DNA from 4 places in the Mesorhizobium sp. C372A genome. Region 4 is predicted to be linked to each of the others. Evidence: predicted binding sites of a transcription regulator. Region 4 holds the regulator's gene; each other region holds the start of a gene.

Region 1 (5,633 bases), 310 kb from region 4:
CATCGCCGGCTATGCCACGATCGGCAAGAACCGCGCCCGCGAGCTGAAGCAACAGGGCGAAATCTACGAACTTTACCTGCGTCCGGAATATCAAGGCATCGGGCTCGGCAGCCGGCTGTTCAAGGCGGCGCGGGCGCGGCTTGCCGACCACGGGCTGAAGGGAATGGTGGTGTGGGCGCTGGAAGACAACCAGAACGCACTTTCCTTCTATGCCGGCGCGGGTGGCCGTGACGTCGCCGAAGGCGTCGAGATTTTCGAGCAGAGGGCGCTCAAGAAGGTCGCCTTCGTCTGGGAATGACCGGCTTCGGTTACAAATCATCATAAACCGTGCGCTTCCGTTAGCGCTTCGCACCAATCGCCGCATTGCACCATGCTGCGCCGCCCGCTATCGATCTTGGACATCGAGAGAGGGATTTAAGCCATGCGAATCGAAGCCATTGCCATCGGAAAGAACCCGCCCGAGGACATCAACGTCATCATCGAGGTGCCGATCGGCGGCGAGCCGATCAAGTACGAGATGGACAAGGAGGCCGGCACGCTGTTCGTCGACCGTTTCCTGCACACCTCGATGCGCTACCCCGGCAATTACGGTTTCGTGCCGCACACGCTGTCGGGCGACGGCGACCCGATCGACGTGCTGGTCTGCAACACGCGCGCGCTGGTGCCGGGCTGCGTCATCAATGTGCGACCGATCGGCGTGCTGGTGATGGAAGACAATGCCGGCCAGGACGAGAAGGTCATTGCCGTGCCGTCGCCGAAGCTGACGCTGCGCTACGAAAACGTCACCGAATACACGCAGCTGCCCGAGATCACCCGCGACCAGGTCCAGCACTTCTTCGAGCACTACAAGGATCTCGAGCCCGGCAAATGGGTCAAGATCGAAGGCTGGCACGATTCCAAATACGCCAAGAAGATGATCGTCGACGCGATCGCACGGGCGAAGGCGGCAAAGTAGCGCCGAGAGAGGCCTGCGTCTCGTTCAAGTAAGCGGCAAACGCCAGCGCGAGGCACCCCCCTCTGGCCTGCCGGCCATCTCCCCCTCAAGGGGGGAGTCGCAACGGCTTTCGTCAATTTTCAGCGCCGAAAGAAAAGCGCCGCCAGCGAAGCTGCCAATCTCCCCCCTTGAGGGGGAGATGCCCGGCAGGGCAGAGGGGTGCCTTGCACCCACGTGACTAGTTATCCACCCGACCAAACGCCGGCACGTTGCCGATGAGGGTGTGCTTGTCCTTGCCACAGGCGAAACTCTTCGCCTTTTCGTCGGCCAGCTTGCGCGCCTGGTCATTGGCCTGCGGGTTGCCGGTGGCCAGCACGAGGCCGATGGTGCAGCCGTCGCGGGCTTCCATCTGGGCGACCTTGGCGACGAGCAGCACTTCGGTCGGCTTGTTCTCGTCCTCGGGATTGCTGATCGAGCGGCGGTGGATGACGGCAAAGGGAACGGCAACGTCGCCCTTGGTCTCGATGCGCCACTCGACCTTGGCGCCGGACGAGTTGAAGCCGGAAAAGCTCTCCCAGACCGAGGTCATGTCGCCGCCGGGCGGAAATCCGTAGAACAGCGATTCACGGGCGTCGTCATAGGCGATCAGCACGGGATAGCCACGATAGCCGGAGCAGGCGAGTTCGGCCCATTCGCCGTCGCCTTCCTGCGCCTGCGCATAGGTGACGCAGTCCTTTTGCGAGTCGAGGTCGGTGTAGACGCTTGATATGCCGTCGGCATGGGCGGTTTGGGATAGGGCGGCGAGGGCGAATGGAACAAGCAGCAGGGTTCGCATGCGGACGTCTCCCGTGAAGTTCGCCCCAGCCTATCGCCAAATCTGCGGCCGGCCTAGCGTGCCAATCTCAACGTTGGCGCCGCCCAAATCGCCCTGCCGGGCAATTCTCCCCCTGAACGGGAGAAAGTGGCCGGCTGCGCCGCTGGCGACAACCTTGCAACGCTGGCAATTGGCGAAATCGTGATGAGAGCGTTCCTCGCCCCATTTCCGGGAAAGGATGCCGGCAGGTGAGGGGCGGCGCCAACGTTCGAAATGTTATTTCTTCAAGCTCGCCTCGATCAGCAGGTCGGCGTTGTGGGCGACCGCTGCCGCCGGGCCTCCGAGGCCGAAGAGCTGGCCACTGATATAGGCGCCTTCGATCAACAGCAGCAGGCCGTCGCCGAGCGTGTCAGGGTCTTTAGCGCCCATCGCTGCGGCCATCGCGCGCAGGCGGTGGCGCAACTCCTGCTTGTTGGCCTCGCTGACGACGCGCGCCGGATGGCCATGTTCGGGATATTCCACCGCCGCGTTGGTCATGCCGCAGCCGCGATAGTCCGGCCTTTGCGTGCGCTTGCCGACGCGAGTCAGGAAAGCCCTGAGCTGTGCCCGTGGGTCGCCGGGATGGGCAGCCACGGCTTCGTCGAAACGCTCCCAATACTCACGGTCATATTGCCTGAGATAGGAAGCGGCGAGCTCGTCCTTGGAGGGAAAGCTGCGGTAGAGGCTGGGCTTGGTGACGCCGGCGCGCTTGACGATCTCGTCGACGCCGATCGCCCGGATGCCGCGGCGGTAGAACAGGTCGTAGGCCACGTCGAGGATTTTCTTGGCAGCCTTGGGCGGTGCGGCTGCATGACCGTCCTTGATGGTCAGTTCAATCTTTTTGTCCGTTGGCATGGTATGACTCGATTGACGTGTTACCGATCGGTACGTATACATGTCCTCACCCTGCAACGTACCGGTCAGTAACATGATAGCTCAATCCCGTCCCTTTGGCCAGCGCTACGCTTTCGTCGTGGTTGGCGTCATCTTCCTCTGCCTGTTGATCGCGGCCGGGCTTCGTTCCGCACCCTCGGTGATGATGCTGCCGTTGGATAAAAGCTTCGGCTGGGGGCGCGATACGGTTTCGATTGCCGCCGCGATCGGCATCTTCCTTTACGGCCTGACCGGGCCGTTTGCCGCCGCATTGATGGAGCGTATCGGCTTGCGCCGCACGCTGCTTGCCTCGCTTGTGATCATGTCGGGCTCGACCGCGCTCAGCCTGCTGATGACCGAGCCATGGCACCTGTTCCTCACCTGGGGCGTGTTTTCCGGCATCGGCTCCGGCGCGGTCGCCACCGTGCTCGGCGCCACCATCGTCAACCGCTGGTTCAAGACCAATCGCGGCTTGGTGATGGGGCTGATGTCGGCCTCCAGCGCCACCGGCCTCTTGGTGTTCCTGCCGCTGCTGGCATCGCTCGCCCAGTCGGGCGGCTGGCAGCCCGTCGCTACCGCCGTCTCGATCGCCACCGCCTGTCTTCTGCCGCTGGTCTGGCTGTTGGTTCCGGAGCGTCCCGCTTCGATCGGCATGGTGCGCTATGGCGCCGGGGCCGATGACGTGCCGCCGGTATCGCCGGCATCGCAAGGCAATTTCCTGGCGCATACGCTCAACACGCTGCGCCGCGCTGCCGGCACCCGCGTCTTCTGGTATCTGTTCGCCACCTTCTTCATCTGCGGCTTCACCACCAACGGGCTGGTCGGCACGCATCTGATCTCCTTCTGCGGCGATATGGGCATCCCCGAGGTACAGGCCGCGGGCCTGCTGTCGCTTATGGGCATTTTCGACCTGATCGGGACGACGCTCTCGGGCTGGCTCACCGACCGTTTCGACCCGCGCAAGCTGCTCGGCGTCTACTACGGCATTCGCGGTCTGGCGCTGATCTATCTGCCCTATTCCGGCTTCTCGGCGACCAGCCTGATCATCTTCGCGGTGCTCTACGGTCTCGACTGGATCGCCACCGTGCCGCCGACGCTCAGGCTCGCCAACGAGGCCTTCGGTGACCGCAGCGGCCCGATCGTGTTCGGCTGGATCGTAGCCGGCCACCAAGTCGGCGCCGCCACCGCCGCCGCCTTCGGCGGCACCATGCGCGAATTGCAGGGCAATTACGAACTGGCTTTCCTGATCGCCGGCATGACGGCGATCGTGGCTGCGTGTCTGTCGCTGCTGATCAATACGAGCAGGCCGGCTTTCGATCCGGAGCCGCAAGCGGCGTAAGGCGCGGTACTAATCTCCCCCCTCAGGGGGGAGATGGCCGCGAAGCGGCCAGAGGGGGTCCGTGCGACCGGACTCAGCCTCTTGCGCAGAGGTCGGCGCTCCAAGCGAGGCGACCCCCTTCTGTCGCCTTCGGCGACATCTCCCCCCTCAAGGGCGGAGATCACCTGTCGATTGTTATCAAAGTTTCATCTTCCCGAGATGTGGCTGAAACATTGAAGCTGGAGCTTGCTGGCACCGTTCGAAGCCATCAGGAGACCGCCATGAACAAGATCTCGTTGACCCGCCGCGCTTTCGTCACCTCTGCCAGCGCCGCCGGTCTGCTCGGCGCATCGGGGCTCGCTTTGCCCTATTATTCGCGCGCCAGCCAGCGCCCGGCCTTCACCCATGGCGTCCAGTCCGGCGATGTCGATGCCTCGAGCGGCATGGTGTGGACGCGCACCGACCGGCCTTCGCGCGTCATGTTCGAAGTGTCGTCGACGGAAAACTTCGCCAATGCGACGCGGCTGGCGCCGCTCGATACCTCGCCGGCCAGCGACTTCACGGTCAAGCGCCTGCTTACCGACCTCGCCTCCGACCAGGATATCTTCTACCGGATGACTGCCGCCGACCTGTCGGATATCAACGCCGTTTCCGAACCGATCGTCGGCCGTTTCCGCACAGCACCCGCCTCGAAGCGCGACATAAAATTCGCCTGGTCGGGCGACACGGCCGGCCAGGGCTGGGGAATCGATGAGACCGGCATGAAAACCTACGCCACCATCGCCAGGCACACGCCGGATTTCTTCCTGCATTCCGGCGACACCATCTATGCCGATGGCGCCATGAAGGACGAGGTAGACCTGCCTGGCGGCGGCAAGTGGAAAAACGTCGTCCTGATCGACGGCAAGCGCAAGGTGGCCGAGACGCTGGATGAGTACCGCGACCAGTGGAAATACAACATGATGGACAAAAACGTTCTGGCCTTGAGCGCCATCTGCCCGACCTTCTACCAGTGGGACGATCACGAGGTGCTGAACAACTGGTCGGATTCGAAGAATCTCGGCGCCGACAGCCGCTACACCGAAAAATCCATCCATGTGCTCGCGGCGCGTGCGGCGCGCGCCTTCCATGAGATGACGACGATCCGCTACGAGCCGTCCGAGCCCGGCCGCGTCTACCGCAAGATCGCGCATGGGCCGCTGCTCGACGTGTTCTTCCTCGACATGCGCTCCTATCGCGGCCCGAACGGCCCCGACATGCAGGAGGACATGACGCCGCAGTCACGCATGCTGGGCGAACAGCAGACGAAATGGCTGAAGCGCGAGCTGACGAATTCCAGGGCGACCTGGAAGATCATTGCCGCCGACATGCCGCTCGGCCTCGTCGTCTGGGACGACGGCGCCAAGAAGGTCGGCGCGGAAGCCATCAGCAATGGCGACAATGGCCTGCCCAAAGGCCGCGAGCTCGAGATCGCCGACCTGTTGCGCTACATCAAGACTGCCGGCATCACCAACACGGTCTGGTTGACCGCCGATGTCCACTACACAGCGGCGCACTATTACAACCCCGACAAGGCGCGGTTCCAGGATTTCAATCCTTTCTGGGAATTCGTCTCGGGCCCGATCCACGCCGGTACCTTCGGTCCCAATGATTTC
Region 2 (5,633 bases), 1.5 Mb from region 4:
TCGGACGCCCATTCGCCGCTCGGCGGCGACGACAGCTGGATGACCTCGACGCCGGCTTCCTTGAGTGCTGCCACCGTGCCGCGCTCGCGCGCGCCGCGGGCCTCGTTCTCGAACGGACCGATCATGATCGCCTTGTCGCCGGACTTGAGATTGCCGAGCTTGAACGCTTCGACGCCGAGCGCGCGGCCCTGCTGCTCCTGCTGGGCGCCGACATAGCCGCCGCCGAACGCAGCCACCACCGTCGGCACCGGCACGTTCTGGTACATCATCTTGATGCCGTCCTTGTGCGCCTGTTCGGCCAGCGGCATGATCGCGGCGTCGCCCGGATGGCCCATCATGGCAATGCCGTTGGGCTTCACGGCGACGGCCTCACGCAATTGCTGCACCATCTTCTCGACGTCCCACTGCGAGAAGATGTAGTCGACCTTCGGCCCGAGATCGGACGCCGCCTGCTTGGCGCCATTGTAGACGATGGTGCCGAAAGCGTCGCCCTCGGCGCCGCCGACGAAAAAGCGGATGTGGACATCCTTGCACCACTGGGCGTCGAGCGCCTGCGCCGGCAGAGTGGAGATGGCAGCGCACAGCGCCGTGGCGGCGGCCACGACGGTCGAGCGCAGAAGTGTCGTTCTCATTGCGATGCTCATGCACGTTCCTCCCTTTTGTCCTCGGTGAGCCGAGGGGTTCGTCGTTCGCCTGTCGGCAGTGCTTGTCGGCAGTGCTTGGCAATCTGTCAGGCCGGCTCCTCCCACCGGCCCTCGGTCACGCCGGGTTCGGCAGGTAGGTCGCTCCTCCCCGGCATTGCTTGAGGTATTCCAGCCCGCGCACCTGGCCTGTGATTTCGAGGTCGCCGCGATAGACCGGGTCGTGCCAGCCCTCGATGTCGATGGCGCCCTTGTAACCGGCCAGCCGCAATTCGCTGATCACCCGCGTCCAGTCGCTGTCGCCAAACCCGGGCGTGCGCATCTGCACGAAGGGCAGCTTGCCGAACACGCCGTGCTCGCGGATCACATCCCAGCGCACCGTCGCGTCCTTGCCGTGGACATGGAAGATGCGCGGCGCCCATTTGCGGATCTGCGGCATCGGGTCGATGAGATAGACCAGCTGATGGCAGGGCTCCCATTCGAGGCCGAGATTGTCGTCGGGCAATTCGTTGAACATCAACTCCCAGGCATCGGGATTGTGGGCGATGTTCCAGTCGCCGGCCGCCCAGTTGCCATCCATCGCGCAATTCTCGAAGCCGATGCGCACGCCCTTGTCTGCGGCGCGCCTGGCCAGCGGACCCCAGACCTCACGGAAGCGCGGCAGGCTGTCTGTCAGCTTCTTGCCACGCAGGCGGCCGGTGAAGCCGCTGACCGTCGAGGCGCCGAACAGATGCGCATTGTCGATGACGGTTTCCCAGGCCGCGAGCACGCCGCGATCGAGCTCGCCGTCCTCCAGCGGATTGCCGAACACGCCGATCGACGACACGGCGACATCGGCATCGCCGATCGCCTCGCGAATCTCACCGGCGAGCCGCGGCAAATCCTTGCCGCCCAGCGTCTGCCAGAAGAAGGGCTGGATGCTCTCGAAGCCGAGAGGCAGAATCTCTTTGATGTAGGCGGCGGGGTCTTCGAGATTGGCCCGCACCATGGTGCCGATCCGGATGTCGAGAAGCGGGTTCGGCATCATGATGCTTCCTGTGTGATTGCGACGCGCCGCCCCGTCTCGGCGCTTTCGATGGCGCCGAAAACCATGGCCAGGCTTTTGATGTTGTCGCTGCCACGGGTTTCCGGCTCGCTGCCGGTCTCGATGGCGTGGATGAAATCCTTGATGATGCCGAGATGACCGCCGATGCGGTCGGCGGGATCGAGCGGCGGCACTGTGATGGGTTGGGTCAGGTCGAACAGGCCGTCGCGGACCGACAACACAACTTCGGCCTTCAGCCCGTCCTCGCCGTCCCAGACCAGGCTGCCGTGCTCGGCGACGATGCGCCACGTGCTCTCCCAGCTGGTGCGGAAGCCCGCCGCGCACCAAGAGCCTGCATAGGTGAACACCTTGCCGCCGCCGAGATCGAAGATAGCGCTGGCCGACGATCCCTGCCGGTACCAGGAATTCGCCGGCTCCCATTCCTGGCAAAAGACGCCGGCGGGATCGCCGCCGACCATGTAGCGGGCGGCGTCGAAAGTATGGATCGCCATGTCGAGCAAGAGCACATGCGCCATCTCCTCGCGGAAGCCGCCGAAATGCGGCGCGACGAAGAAATCGGCATGGATGCTGGTTGGCTTGCCGATGGCGCCGGAGTCGAGAAAGCGCCTGATGCGCCGGACATTGGCGACGTAGCGGCGGTTCTGCACGACCGCATGGATACGCCCCGCGTTACGTGCCGCATCGACGATGGCGCGCGCATTTTCTGGAGTATCGGCCAGCGGCTTTTCCGTCAGCAGATGGCAATGATGGGCAAAGGCGGCAAAGGCGACGTCGCGGCGGGCGGCGGGAACCACGACATCGAACACCGCTTGCGGTTTGGTCTGGTCGAGAACCGCATCCAAGCTGGTGCCGATGACGACGCTATCGAGCCCGTATTCGCGTGCCCTCGCCCGCGCCCGTTCGGCGTCGAGATCGACAAGGCCGACAATGGCGAGCCCGTCGATCTGCCTCGCGGCATCGAGCCAGGCCTTGCTCATCGCACCACAGCCGACGAGGACGGCATTCATCATCCAGCATTCCTCCCGTCCGGTCCCTCCAGACCGAATGTCACGGCATTTCCGGCATCACCGTAAACGTTTCTCCGTAAACGTTTACGAGAACACACCCGATGGCGTAGAATGTCAACCGGCTGCCAGCGAAAATCATCCCGAAGCCTTGGCCTGGGCGGCAGCCGGTGCTAGCCAAGACAGGGGGAGAACTGTCCTTGGCGTCCAGCATCCATGACCTTGCGCGTCACCTGAACATTTCGATCGGCACCGTGTCGCGGGCGCTGAACGGCCGCGCCGACGTCAATGCCGACACCCGCCAGCGCGTGCTCGCCGCCGCCAAGCAATTGAACTATTCGCCCAACCAGTCCGGCCGCAGTCTGCGGCAAGGCACCACCCATTCGATCGCCTTCATGCTGCAGCCGCATCCGGGCGACCAGCAATATGGCGAACCGTTCTTCATCCCGTTCCTGATCGGTCTGCAGGGCCGACTGGCCGAGGATGACCTGGATCTGATGGTCGTCATGGGCGAGCCCGGCCAATATCAGCAGGAGAGGCTGCGCCGCGTGGTTGAGACGCGCCGAGCCGACGCGGTCGTGTTGGCCAATACACGGCGGGAAGACGATCGGATCGACTATCTCAGCAAGGCTGGCTTTCCCTTCGCCACGCTTGGCCGAAGTCAATCCGGCGACGACACCTATCCTTCGCTCGATATCGATTTCGAGAGGGCGGGTGATGAAGCCGTCGACCGGCTGGTCGCGCGCGGCCACCGCCGCATTGCCGCCATCCGCCCTTCGCTGGATCTCAACTTCGGCTACCTGTTCCTCGACGGCTACCGCAAGGCGCTGGGGCGGCATGGCATCGAAGTCGACCCCGGCCTGATCGCCGACGGCTTCATCAACGAGGCCGGAGGCTACCAGGTGACGCCGCGCGTGATGCTCTCCAAGGACCGGCCCACAGCCATCATCTTCAACAATGACGCAATGGCGCTCGGCGGCTGCAAGGCACTGGCCGAGATGGGCATCAGGCCCGGCCACGACATCGCGGTGATCGTCATCGTCGACACGCCGCTCTGCCGTTATTTCTCGCCGGCGCTGACCGCCTTCCGTCCGTCGCTGGAGCCGATGGGCCGGCGGCTGGCCGAAATGTTGCTGGCCTCGCTTCCCGCCTTTGCCGGCCCGGAAGGTCCGCGCATCATCCGCGAAGTCTGGCCGCTGGAGCTGATCGCCCGCGACAGCGATTGATAGTGCGTCTCTCCCTTCTCCCACAAGGGAGAAGGAAGAGGCCCGCTCTGTCACGCAAGTATCATGTTCGCGTCCTAGACCGCTTTGCGAGAGGGCGACATCGTCGATGCGATGCGGTGGCCCCTTTGCGCCGCTCAAGGCTTGTCACAAAGAGGATCTCCATGAAAATCTCGCACCGAACCGTGTCGCTCGGCGCCGCGCTGGCGCTGTTTACCGCCCTGACCCCTGCCCTTGCCGACAGCACAGCCACCGTTGGTGGCTTCGTCAACAAGGGCCTGGTCGGCGTCGGCCGCATCCCGTCCGATCAGAAGGACAAGTTCGGCGAGACCTTCGGCTCCGGCTCCGGCATGTCGATCGACGCCGCAAGCTGGACCCGTGGCGCGGACGGCTACAAGGGCTCGCTCTGGTTGCTGCCGGACCGTGGCTACAATGTCGTCGGCACCACCGATTACCGGCCGCGCCTCAACACTATTCGCATCGAGTTCACGCCGGTAGCACTAGGCGCCACGCCCACCTCCGGCCAGGAACAGACAGGCGTCAAGGCGACGCTTGCCGATTCCCTGCTCCTCACCGACGACAAGGGCGCTGACGCCACCGGCCTCGATCCGCTCAACGGCGTGCGCGCGGCCAATGGCGACCTGCCGATCCTGCCCGAGGCCAATGGCAAGCTGGCGCTCGACAATGAGGCGATCGCGCGGCTGCCCGACGGCACCATGTTCATCTCTGACGAATACGGCCCCAACATCTACCGCTTCTCGGCCGACGGCCATCTGTTGTCGGCAACGCAGCCGCCGGCCGCTTTGGTGCCGATGCGCAAGGGCGCGCCGAACTTCGCCTCCGACAATCCAGGCCCCGGTGCAGCCGAACCCGATCCGAAGGATCCCGAAACCGGCCGCCAGAACAACCAGGGTCTCGAAGGCATGGCGCTGACGCCGGACGGCAAGTCGCTGATCGCCGTGCTGCAATCGGCGCCCCGCCAGGATGGCGGCGATTCGCCCGCGACGCGCCAAAACACCCGCGCGCTGGTCTATGACGCCTCCGACCCGGCCCATCTCAAGCTGGTGCATGAATATGCCGTGCCGCTGCCGGTGTTCAAGGACGCCAAGGACAAGACCAAGGTCGCCGCGCAGAGCGAGATCGTGGCGCTGTCCGACAAGACCTTCCTGATGCTGGCGCGCGACAGCGGAAACGGCCAGGGGGTGAAGGGCGATACTTCGCTGCTGCGCCAGATTTTCGTCGTCGACGTCTCTGGCGCCACCGACATTGCCGGCGGCGCCTTCGATGCCGCCGACAAGCCGCTGGCGCCCAAGGGCGTGCTCGACCCCTCAGTGACGCCGGCCAAGCTGACGCCGTTCATCGACATCAACGACAACAAGGAACTCGGCCGTTTCGGCCTGCATGGCGGCAAGCCGAACGACAAGAACAATCTCTCGGAGAAGTGGGAAGCAATGTCTGTGGTCAGCCTGCTCGATCCGGCGCTGCCCGACGACTATTTCCTGTTCGTCGGCAACGATAACGACTTTCTCACCCAAGACGGTTTTCAGGTCGGCGCGCCCTACAAGGCCGACGACGGCGCCGATGTCGACACCATGTTCCTGGTCTATCAGGTCACGCTTCCGGGCCTCGCCAAGAAGTAGCCGTATACGGAAAGGCGGACGCGCCCGGCGCGTCCGCCTCTAACCCTTTGTCGGCGATCAGCGATGCCGTGAAGGCACCT
Region 3 (5,633 bases), 2.2 Mb from region 4:
CGGCCGGTAAAGAGGTCGTCCAGCTGGCGCAGGCGCGGGATCGAGCGGTCGATGATGGTGACGTCGGCGCCGAGGCCGACCGCCATGCGGGCGGCATGCAGGCCGACGACGCCGCCGCCGAGCACGGTGACCTTGCCGGGCAGCACGCCGGGCACGCCGCCGAGCAGCACGCCGCGGCCACCATTGGCCTTCTGCAGCGCGGTCGCGCCGGCCTGGATCGACAGGCGGCCGGCAACTTCCGACATCGGCGCCAAGAGCGGCAGGCCGCCGCGGTCGTCGGTTACGGTCTCATAGGCGATTGCGGTGACGCCGGACGCGAGCAGGCCCTTGGTCTGCTCCGGATCCGGGGCCAGGTGCAGATAGGTGTAGAGGATCTGGCCGTCGCGCAGCTGCGCCCATTCGTTGGGCTGCGGCTCCTTGACCTTGACGATCATGTCGGACTTGGCGAACACGTCGGCGGCGGTCCTGGCGATGGTGGCGCCGGCGGCGCGGTAGGCATTGTCATCGGCGCCGATGCCGGCGCCGGCGCCGCTTTCGACCAGCACTTCATGACCATGCGCGACATATTCGCGGACGGAGCCCGGCGTCAGGCCGACGCGGTATTCGTGGTTCTTGATTTCCTTGGGGCAACCGACGCGCATAGTCTTCTCCTGATCCGGCCCTTCGGGCTCGTTCCCTGTATCAACCGAGTGAACCACAAATCGTTGCGCAGGTGTTTGCGAATGCGCTTGCGCGGGGTCACGCGTTTCGATAATCGTTGCGCGAAATCAAGGAAATTTCGCAGGAATCACGAGAAATGCCGCTCGACAGGATCGATATCGCCATTCTCGAGGCACTGCAGAAGGATGGCCGCATACCCAATGCGGCGCTCGCCGAAAGGGTCGGCCTGTCGCAGTCGGCCTGTTCGCGCCGGCTCGACAATCTGGAGAAATCCGGCACCATCCGCGGCTATCACGCCCGGCTTTCGAATGCAGCGCTCGGTCACCAGATGACGGCGATCGTGCACATATCGCTGTCGGGACAGTTCGAAAAGACGCTGTCGGATTTCGAGGCGGCGATCAAGCGCTGCCCGAATGTGCTGTCGTGCCACCTGATGTCGGGCGAATACGACTATATCCTGCGCATCGCCGCCAAGGATCTGGTCGACTATGAGCGCATCCACAAGGAGTGGCTGTCGGCGATGCCGCATGTGACCAAGATCAACTCATCCTTTGCCCTGCGCGAGATCGTCGATCGGACCGCCATGGGAATGAAGCCGGAACTGGCTTAACGCCACAAACATACTCGGACGTCCTTCCCGATATAGCATGCGCCTTCGCGGCGAAGTTCTTCCCAGCGTTCATCACCGTGGGTGGCGCGAATGTCGGAGTTTGCATAGCCCGCCCAGACATCACCGTCCTTGTAGACATCCGCCCAGTAATCTTTAGACATTTCACCAGCGCCACTATGCGGATCAGGATAGTCGATCCCTGCAAAAACTTGCTTCGGTCCCTGGATATTGAAATCGCCGCCCTGCTCGATTTGATAAGAGCACCTTCCGGATATGCGGGTCTGACCGCCAACAACAAGCAGGCAGCGGCCCCATTTGTAGCCGCTCGGCAAACGATGCCGTGGTTGCGCATGCAAAGGCGAAAGGGAAAACGCAATTGCGAGGGTAATTGCTATGGTTCGTCCGATCATCTCGCCACCCGTTGCGAAGCAGCCAATTCAAGAGCGGCTCGACACTGTTGGATCCGCCCGAAGCGCATGTCGAAGCGGTTCGCTGCAGCATGGTTCCCTTAAAGAGTATTTATCGACCACGTCGGATTTTTGTCACGTAACATTTGTGTTGCTACACGGCGGTCAACCGGCCTCGATGCGGCGATAAAGTGCTGCCCAAATGTGCTGTCCTGCCACCTGATGTCGGGTGAATACGACTACATCCTGCGCATCGCGGCGAAGCACCTCGTGGGCTATCAACGCATCCACAAGAAGTGGCTGTCTGTTATGCCGCACGTGATGAAGATCAGTTCGTCCTTTGCCTTGCGCGATTGTTGATCGCGCGGCGATGGAGAAGAAGCGGAGAGGCTTAGGAGCTGAGTAGCGGAGTGCACGGAATTGTGCTTAAAACAAATAAAGTGGATACTAGAAAAGCCGCTGAAGAGGTGAAGATAATCGCCGACAGTGCCAATGACATGGCCCGATTGATTGAGCTTCCGTCTGCAGGTGCGCTACACGCGCGCACCGGAGATCCGCTTGTCTTTCTGAAAATTCTGTTCAGTGTGTATCGCCGCATTCGTTTGTTGGCCGAGTATAAAGATGCCGGTAAGGCGGATATTCCTCAGTTGCCTGGGAATGACACCAACGGCGATCTTTTCTAAGCGTGATATTTATGAATATGTGCGATCACACGGAGGGTCTCTGAATCTCATCACGCTAGGCTTTTAATACCTCGGTCACCAGTTGGTCCATCGGGATGTCGTGCGGCTGCGGGTAGATGGTGGGGATGCGCTGCAGTTCGTAGCCGACGCCGATGACCAATGGCTTGAACGGCATGGCAGCCAGCGTGCGGTCGAAGAAGCCGCCGCCATAGCCCAGGCGGTAGTTTCGCGGGTCGATGCCGACGATCGGCGAGATGACGATGTCGGGCAGCACCGGGTCGCCTTCGGCGGGGATAGGGATGTTCCAGACGCCTTTTTCCAGCCGGTCGCCAGGCACATAAGCGCGGAAGATCAGCGGCTGGCCCTTCTCGATCACGATGGGCAGCGCCGTGCGGCCGCCGCGTTCGTTGATCGACGCCATCCACGGCCGCAGGTCCGGCTCGCCGCGAAACGGCCAATAGAGGCTGACCATGCGGCCGGCAATGTCGCCGATGGTCGCGTCGAGCCCTTCGGCGATAGCCCGCGACATCGCCACCCGCGCATCGGCGGAAACCGCCAACCGTGCCGCGATCAGACGCTCGCGCTCGGCCTTGCGCCAACGGCGCACATCGGTCCAGTCGGTCAATGGCGCGCGAAATTCCGGATCGAGTTCGTGCATGAAGCAAGGCGGCGAAGAATATTGCGCCCGCCCTTTGCGATCTTTGTCATCGTCGTTGGCCATGCTTCACTCCCGTGGTTCCAGCCCCTGCAAGGCTATACCCGTCCAGGCTTGCCGACATAGGCATTCGCGACATCCGGCGACGAGTCCTGGGCAGCCTTACGCGCGGCAGTCTAGCGCGCCGCGACATTGTTGCGGTGCACAAAAATCACTAGATAAAGAGAGACAAACAGGGGTGAATGCGATGAGTGAAACCAGCCATCATGTCGTTGTCGTCGGCGCAGGGTTCGGCGGTCTCGAACTCACCCGGGCGCTGGCCGGCGCACCCGTGCGCATCACCATGATCGACAAGCGCAACCATCACCTTTTCCAGCCGCTGCTTTACCAGGTGGCGACCACCTCGCTGGCGACCTCGGAAGTTGCCTGGCCGATCCGTCATCTGCTGCGCAAGCGCGAGGACGTGACGACCCTGCTCGGCAACGTCACCGGCGTCGACCGTCCAGGCAAACGCGTGCTGCTTGAGGACGGCAGTTCTGTTCCCTACGACACGCTGGTGCTCGCCACCGGCGCGCGTCATGCTTATTTCGGCCACGACGAATGGGAGCCTTTCGCGCCCGGGCTGAAGACGCTTGAAGACGCAACCACCATTCGGCGGCGCATCCTGCTCGCCTTCGAGCAGGCCGAGCGCGAGACCGATCCGGCCAAGCGCCAGGCACTGCTGACACTGGTCATCGTCGGCGGCGGCCCGACCGGCGTGGAGCTTGCCGGCACCATTGTCGAACTCGCGCATGAAACGCTGCGCGGCGAATTCCGCAACATCGACACGCGTGAGGCGCGTGTGGTGCTGGTCGAGGCCGGAGACAGGATCCTAGCCAATTTCGCGCCAAAGCTGTCCGACTATGCGCGCAAGGCGCTGGAGCGACGGGGCGTCACGGTCGAGCTTGGCCGCGCCGTCACGCGCCTCGATGCCGAAGGCGTCGTCTTTGGCGATACGCATCTGCCGGCGCGAACCATCCTGTGGGCCGCCGGCGTGGCGGCTTCACCCGCGGGAGAGTGGCTGGGCGCGCCGGTGGACCGGGCGGGCAGGGTAATGGTCGAGCCCGATCTGACCGTGCCGAACAGTCCTGAAATCTTCGTCATCGGCGACACCGCGCATGTCTTGCGGCCGGACGGCAAACCGGTGCCCGGCGTGGCGCCCTCGGCCAAGCAGGAGGGCAAGCATGTCGCCGCGACGATCAGGGCGCGGCTGGCCGGCGATGGCGCGCCGCGGCCTTTCCGCTACAAACATGCCGGCGACCTGGCGACGATCGGCAAGTGGGCAGCCGCGATCGATTTCGGCTCGATCAAGCTCACGGGATGGCTTGCCTGGTGGCTGTGGGGCGTGGCGCATATCTACTTCCTGATCGGTTTCCGCAACCGGCTCTCGGTGTCGCTTAGCTGGCTATGGATCTATTTCACCGGCCAGCGCAGCGCGCGGCTGATCACCCAGGGCGACGATGACAAGGGCTGAGGTTCTCAACCGCGGCCAAGGATATTCATCCAGCCGTCACCTTTTGCTGATCGACTGACTTCCCGATGGACATGGCCGGTTTTCGGCGCGAAGCTTCCGCCCGGGGCTGGGATCTTGTCACGTCGCTGGGAGGGAAAACCAATGCCGCATCTCAATTACCCCGTCTCCCGCCGTAGTTTTCTTGCCGGTACGGCCGCCAGCGGGGCGCTGATCATGCTCCATCCGTTTTCCGCCCGCGCGCAGGCCAATCAGGCGCATCTGAGGATCATGGAGACCACCGACATCCATGTGAATGTGCTGCCTTACGACTACTACGCCGACAAAGCCAACGACACGATGGGCCTGTCACGGACGGCCTCACTGATCGCGGCGGTGCGCAAGGAAGCCACCAATGCGATGCTGATCGACAATGGCGATCTTTTGCAGGGCAATCCGATGGGCGATTACATCGCCTATGAGAAGGGCCTCAAGGAAGGCGATCTGCATCCGATCATGAAGGGCATGAACCTGCTGGGCTATGAATGCTCGACGCTCGGCAATCACGAGTTCAATTACGGCCTGTCGTTCCTCGACAAGGTGCTGGCCGGAGCCAATTTCCCCTTCGTCTGCGCCAATCTGATCCGCGGCACCGAGCTTGCCGCCAAACCGCGCGACGACAAGCTCTACCTCAAGCCCTATGTCATCCTCGACAAGAAGATCAAGGACGGGTCGGGCGCCGAGCAGCCGATCAAGATCGGCATCATCGGCTTTGTGCCGCCGCAGATCATGGTCTGGGACCTGAAGAACCTGGAAGGCAATGTCAGGACGCGCGACATCGTCGAGGCGGCCAGGGCATGGGTGCCGCAGATCAAGGAGGAGGGCGCCGACATCGTCATCGCGCTCTCGCATTCCGGCATCGATATCAAGCAGGGCGACGGCATGGAGAACGCCTCCTTCTTCGTCGCCGGCGTCGAAGGCATCGATGCGGTGTTCACCGGCCATCAGCATCTCGTCTTCCCCGGCAAGAAGGATTTTCAGGCGCTCGAAGGCGTCGACACCGAGAAAGGCACGCTGCAGGGCAAGCCCGCCGTGATGGGCGGTTTCTGGGGCTCGCATATGGGACTGA
Region 4 (5,633 bases):
CTGCGCCGCCCACGGCGCGACAAAACCGGCCCGAAGGCCTGCACAAAGAGGCTCCATTTTTTCGAGCCTCGAAAAAATACTGGTTCAATGATAAGGCACTGTCAACATCGATTATGATGGATTCTGATGGCGTTGCCGAATTTTTTCGAGCTCCGCAATAAACAATGACAGGGCTGCCGGCGTCTGCCAATATTTGGCTGGTGCCGTCGAACGCCTTCACTATCATGAGGCGCGAGGAGGCCGGGAGGAAAACAAATGTCGGTTGGGATCCGCCACGACGATCTGCGCCGTCGCAACCGTGCGATGGTGATTTCGGCCGTGCGCCGGGCCGGCCAGCCGTCGCGGACCGAGATTGCGGCGACCACCGGCCTCAGCCATTCGACGATATCGGCAATCTCGTCTGATCTAATTCAAGAAGGCATCCTGATTGAAGGCAAGCCTGGCGAGACCGGCTCGCTGAAACGCGGCCGGCCGCAGGTCGGCCTTGGCCTCAACCCGGAAGCGGCGGCGGTCATGACCGTGGTGCTGTCGCTGAACTTCCTCTCCGTCACCGTCATCGACTATGCCGGCCAGGTGGTCGCGGAAGAACAGCGCCGGCTCGACACGCTGACCATGCCGCGCGACGAGCTGATCGGCGAATGCGTAGCAATCGTCGGGCGGCGTCTCGCGGACCCGGACCTCGATGTCCAGAGCATCGCCCGCATTGCCATGGGCATCCAGGGCATCACCGATTCGCAGGCGCGGGCCATGCTGTGGTCGCCAATCACGCCACTGACCGACATTGCCTTCGCCGACATGTTGGAAGCGGAATTCGGCATTCCTGCCACCATGGAGAACGACTGCAATATGATGGCGGTGGCCCTGCAATGGCGCCAGCCCGAGCGCTACCGCGACAATTTCATCGCGATCCTCTTGTCGCACGGCATCGGCATGGGGCTGGTGCTGAAAGGCGAACTGTTCACCGGCACCCATTCCTCGGGCGGCGAGTTCGGCCACATGATCCACCGTCCGGGCGGCGCGCTCTGCCGCTGCGGGCGGCGCGGCTGCGTCGAGGCCTATGCCGGAAACTACGCCATCTGGCGCAGCGCCAAAATGATGAGCGAAGATGCCGAGCCGGTCGATATCGGCGACGCTGATATGCGCGCACTCGCCGCGCGCGCCCGCGAAACCGATGGCCCGGAGCGCGAAGCCTATCGCAAGGCCGGTGAGGCGCTCGGCTTCGGCCTCGGCAGCCTGTTTGCACTGATCGATCCGGCACCCGTCGCCATGGTCGGCGTCAGCGCCGCCGCCTTCGACTTGATCGAACCGGCATTGCGCGAAGCGATCGCCCAGACCGCCGGCGGCCAGCACTCGAAATCGATCTCCTTCGACACCGAGCCCAACGAGCTGCCGCTGATCCGCGAAGGCTGTGCCATGCGCGCGCTCGGCTTCGTCGATCAGGAGATTTTCGCGCCGGGCATTCAGGCCAAATCCGGCAAGCATGTCGCCTGAATGGCCGGCAACGGCGCGACGCGCAGCATCCTAGTCTTCCCTGATCGCGTAGCCGGCGCCGCGAATGGTACGGATGACATCCGGCATGCGGCCGTTGTTGACCGCTTTGCGTAAGCGCCCGACATGGACGTCGACGGTTCGCTCGTCGATATAGATCGTCTCGCCCCAGACATTGTCGAGCAGTTGGCTGCGCGAGAACACGCGGCCGGGATGGCGCATCATGAATTCGAGCAGCCGGAACTCGGTCGGTCCCAGCCTGATCTCGCTCTTCTTGCGGTAGACACGGTGCGACTCGCGGTCGAGCACGATGTCGCCGACCTTGAGCACGCTGGACAGCACTTCCGGCTTGGCCCGGCGCAGCAGCGCCTTCACGCGCGCCATGAACTCCGGCGTCGAGAATGGCTTGACCAGATAGTCGTCGGCACCGGTGGACAGGCCGCGCACGCGATCGCTTTCCTCACCGCGCGCGGTCAGCATGATGATCGGCAGCCGCTCGGTTTCGGGCCGCACTCTAAGCCGCCGGCAGAGCTCGATGCCGGAAACAGCGGGCACCATCCAGTCGAGCACCAGGAGATCGGGCACGTTTTCCTGCAGGCGGATCTCGGCCTCGTCGCCGCGTGTCACCACCTCGACCTGATAGCCTTCGGATTCGAGGTTGTAGCGGAGGAGCACGCCCAGCGGCTCCTCGTCCTCCACGACCATGATGCGTGGCGCGATCATAGGCAGTTCACCCTCATCAGGCCGGCGTGGCCATCGCCGTCTCGTCCTGCTTCGGACGATTGGCGGGCAATTGCTGGCCGGTCAGCACATAATACGCATTTTCGGCGATGTTGGTGACATGATCGCCGATGCGCTCAAGATTCTTGGCGCAGAACAAGAGATGCGTGCAGGCGGTGATGTTGCGAGGGTCTTCCATCATGTAGGTCAAGAGCTCACGAAACACGGACGTGTATTTGACGTCGATGCGCTCGTCGTCATTCCTGAGTTTTGCAAGCGCTGCCGCATCGGTGGCGGCATATTCCTCGACGACGCCTTGCACCTGGATCAGCACCAGCTGCGCCATGGCATCGATGGAGTGCGAGAGGTCGCGCGGCGTGACGCTCAAGCCCACGGTGCCGACGCGTTTGGCGATGTTCTTGGCGAGGTCGCCGATGCGCTCGAGGTCGCCCGCCATGCGGATCGAGCCGACCACGGCGCGCAGATCGTTGGCCATCGGCTGGCGCTTGGCGATCAGCGTGATGGCGCGGTCGTCCAGTTCGCGCTGGCGCGCATCCATGATGGCGTCGTCGGAAACGACACGCTGTGCCAGCGCATTGTCCGAATTGAGCAGCGCCCTGGTCGAGCCGCTGACCATCGAGCCTGCCAGATCGCCCATGTCGCGGATCAGCTTGCTGATCTGCCCGAGCTCTTCATCGAAGGAGGCGACGGTATGTTCACCCATGATCTTGGTCCTCGTGCCTAAAAATTCACCCGCCGGACGGCTCAGCCGAAGCGGCCGGTAATGTAGTCCTGGGTGCGCTTGTCGTCGGGGTTGGTGAACATCTTGTCGGTGACGCCCTCCTCGACGAGATAGCCGAGATGGAACATCGCCGTGCGCTGCGAGACGCGCGCCGCCTGCTGCATCGAGTGGGTGACGATGACGATCGTGTAGTTCTGGCGCAGTTCGTCGATCAGCTCCTCGACACGGGCGGTGGCGATCGGATCGAGCGCCGAGCAGGGCTCGTCCATCAGGATCACCTCCGGCGACACGGCGATGGCGCGCGCGATGCACAGGCGCTGCTGCTGGCCGCCGGACAGGCCGGTGCCGGGCTCCTGCAGGCGGTCCTTGACCTCGTTCCAGATCGCAGCCTTCTTCAGGCTCTGCTCGACGATCTGGTCCATGTCGGACTTGCGCTTGGCCAGCCCATGGATGCGCGGGCCGTAGGCGACGTTCTCGTAGATCGACTTCGGGAACGGGTTGGGTTTCTGGAACACCATGCCGACGCGGGCGCGCAGTTCGACGACATCGATGTTCTTGTCGTAGATGTCGTCTTCATCGAGCGTGATCTTGCCGGTCACCCGCGCCGAATCGATGGTGTCGTTCATGCGGTTGAGGCAGCGCAGGAAGGTCGACTTGCCGCAGCCGGACGGGCCGATCAGCGCCGTCACCTGGTTCTGGCGGACGTCGAGATTGACGTCGAACAACGCCTGCTTCTCGCCGTAGAAGACGCCGACCTTGTCGCCGCGCATCTTGATGACTTCGTTCGACTTGGCGTTCATTTTGTCGCCCACTGCATTCTCAAGGGACTGTTCGGTCATGATGTTCATACCAAATTGCCTTTTTTCTACCAGCGCCGCTCGAAGCGGCGCCGGAGCACGATCGCGGTGATGTTCATGGCCATGAGGAAGACGAGCAGGATGATGATGGCGCCGGACATGCGCTCGACAAAAGCGCGCTCAGCCTCGTTTGCCCACATATAGATCTGCACCGGCAGCGCGGTCGCCGGATCGAAAGGCGTCGTCGGATAATCGGCGACGAAAGCGACCATGCCGATCAAGAGCAGCGGTGCTGTCTCGCCGAGCGCACGCGCCAGGCCGATGATGGTGCCGGTAAGGATGCCTGGGGCGGCAAGCGGCAGGATGTGGTGGAACACCATCTGCATCTTGGAGGCGCCGAGCCCGAGCGCTGCCGAGCGGATCGACGGCGGCACCGCGGCAAGGGCGGCGCGCGTCGCGATGATGATGGTCGGCAGCGTCATCAAGGTCAGCACCAGGCCGCCGACGAAGGAAGCCGAGCGCGGCATGCCGAGGAAGTTGATGAACACGGCAAGGCCAAGCAGACCGAAGACGATCGACGGCACCGCCGCGAGATTGTTGATGTTGACTTCGATCAGGTCCGTAAAGCGGTTCTTCTTGGCGAACTCCTCGAGATAGATCGAGGCGGCGACGCCGATCGGCAGCGCCAGCAAAAGCACGATCACCATCATGTAGAACGAACCGATGATGGCCACGCCCATGCCCGACGTCTCGGGCCGGCTGGAGGCGCCATAGCTGAACAGGCCGGTGTTGAAATGCTCGGCCATCGCGCCTTCGGCTTTGAGCTTGTTCATCCAGTCGATCTGCTGGTCGGACACCTTGCGGCGCGCTTCATCGACGCCGAGGTCGATCTGGCCCTTGAAGGCCGAGTCGAGATTGGCGGCGGCCAGGATGTCGACGTCACGCGTCGTGCCGATCACCGACGGATCGGCGGAGACGATGTCGCGCAGCTGGACGCGGGCGCCTTCCGACAGGAAGCCCTTGAGCTTCAGCATCATCGGCTTGTTGGCCGGATCGATGCCGAGCTTGGCCACCAGCGCGTTTTCGGCGAGCTTGGGATAGTTCGCCTTGATCAGCACGGTAGGGTCGGTCGCGCGCTTGCCGGAGGGATCGATCACCTTCTCGTCGAAGGTGACCGGCAGCGTCACCGTCGTCTGCCAGAAGGCGGTGTAGCCTTTCGAGACGATGGTGATCAACATGATGGCCAGGAACGCCAGGCCCACCGAGATCGCAATCACGCCATAGATGCGGAACCGGCGTTCGGCGGCGTAGCGCGCCTTCAGCCCGATGTCGCGGCGCGGTCGCGCGACGGCGCCCGCCATCGTGTCCAGGGGGATGTCGGTCATTCGTACTGCTCCCGGTACTTGCGCACGATGTAGAGGGCGACGATGTTCATCACCAGCGTCAGCGCGAACAGCGTCAGGCCGAGCGCGAAGGCGACCAGCGTCTGCGGCGAGTTGAACTCGAGGTCGCCGGTCAGCTGGTTGACGATCTTGACGGTGATGGTCGTCATCGCCTCGAACGGATTGGCCGTCAGATTGGCGGCGACGCCCGCCGCCAGCACGACGATCATCGTCTCGCCGATGGCGCGCGACGCCGTCAACAGGATGGCGCCGACGATGCCGGGCAGTGCCGCCGGCAGGATCACCCGCTTGATCGTCTCGGAGCGGGTGGCGCCGAGGCCGAGCGAGCCGTCACGCATTGCGCGCGGCACCGCGGTGATGATGTCGTCGGACAAAGAGGACACGACCGGGATCAGCATGACGCCCATCACCAGACCGGCGGTGAAGATGCTCTGGCCCTGGATGAAGGGCGAGCCCCCGGTGAGTGCCGCCGACAGGTCGCGC

The links. Region 4 encodes PhoB, which activates phosphate uptake and scavenging genes when phosphate is short. Its sites were predicted from a motif close to TGTCATNNANCTGTCAT; they were not measured.
Region 1: the regulator PhoB is predicted to act here: its motif matches at 4,172-4,188, upstream of NLY42_RS09105 (alkaline phosphatase D family protein).
Region 2: the regulator PhoB is predicted to act here: its motif matches at 3,965-3,981, upstream of NLY42_RS17550 (esterase-like activity of phytase family protein).
Region 3: the regulator PhoB is predicted to act here: its motif matches at 4,552-4,568, upstream of NLY42_RS21085 (bifunctional 2',3'-cyclic-nucleotide 2'-phosphodiesterase/3'-nucleotidase).

Annotation. Positions count from the first base shown of each region.
Region 1 is NZ_CP100475.1:1,930,613-1,936,245, forward strand. It holds gene NLY42_RS09080 (GNAT family N-acetyltransferase) at 1-298, shown strand, start outside; gene ppa (inorganic diphosphatase) at 422-955, shown strand; gene NLY42_RS09090 (hypothetical protein) at 1,173-1,769, opposite strand; gene NLY42_RS09095 (TetR/AcrR family transcriptional regulator) at 2,025-2,642, opposite strand; gene NLY42_RS09100 (MFS transporter) at 2,716-3,999, shown strand; gene NLY42_RS09105 (alkaline phosphatase D family protein) at 4,260-5,633, shown strand, end outside.
Region 2 is NZ_CP100475.1:3,700,988-3,706,620, reverse strand. It holds gene NLY42_RS17570 (substrate-binding domain-containing protein) at 1-644, opposite strand, end outside; gene NLY42_RS17565 (sugar phosphate isomerase/epimerase family protein) at 760-1,668, opposite strand; gene NLY42_RS17560 (Gfo/Idh/MocA family protein) at 1,665-2,696, opposite strand; gene NLY42_RS17555 (LacI family DNA-binding transcriptional regulator) at 2,891-3,916, shown strand; gene NLY42_RS17550 (esterase-like activity of phytase family protein) at 4,078-5,553, shown strand; gene NLY42_RS17545 (L,D-transpeptidase) at 5,632-5,633, opposite strand, start outside.
Region 3 is NZ_CP100475.1:4,411,115-4,416,747, forward strand. It holds gene ald (alanine dehydrogenase) at 1-641, opposite strand, end outside; gene NLY42_RS21055 (Lrp/AsnC family transcriptional regulator) at 797-1,270, shown strand; gene NLY42_RS21060 (hypothetical protein) at 1,267-1,680, opposite strand; partial or broken gene NLY42_RS21065 (Lrp/AsnC ligand binding domain-containing protein) at 1,855-2,037, shown strand; gene NLY42_RS21070 (hypothetical protein) at 2,088-2,360, shown strand; gene NLY42_RS21075 (5-formyltetrahydrofolate cyclo-ligase) at 2,416-3,081, opposite strand; gene NLY42_RS21080 (NAD(P)/FAD-dependent oxidoreductase) at 3,263-4,528, shown strand; gene NLY42_RS21085 (bifunctional 2',3'-cyclic-nucleotide 2'-phosphodiesterase/3'-nucleotidase) at 4,670-5,633, shown strand, end outside.
Region 4 is NZ_CP100475.1:2,244,588-2,250,220, reverse strand. It holds gene NLY42_RS10645 (ROK family protein) at 256-1,491, shown strand; gene phoB (phosphate regulon transcriptional regulator PhoB) at 1,522-2,211, opposite strand; gene phoU (phosphate signaling complex protein PhoU) at 2,228-2,932, opposite strand; gene pstB (phosphate ABC transporter ATP-binding protein PstB) at 2,974-3,798, opposite strand; gene pstA (phosphate ABC transporter permease PstA) at 3,816-5,132, opposite strand; gene pstC (phosphate ABC transporter permease subunit PstC) at 5,129-5,633, opposite strand, start outside.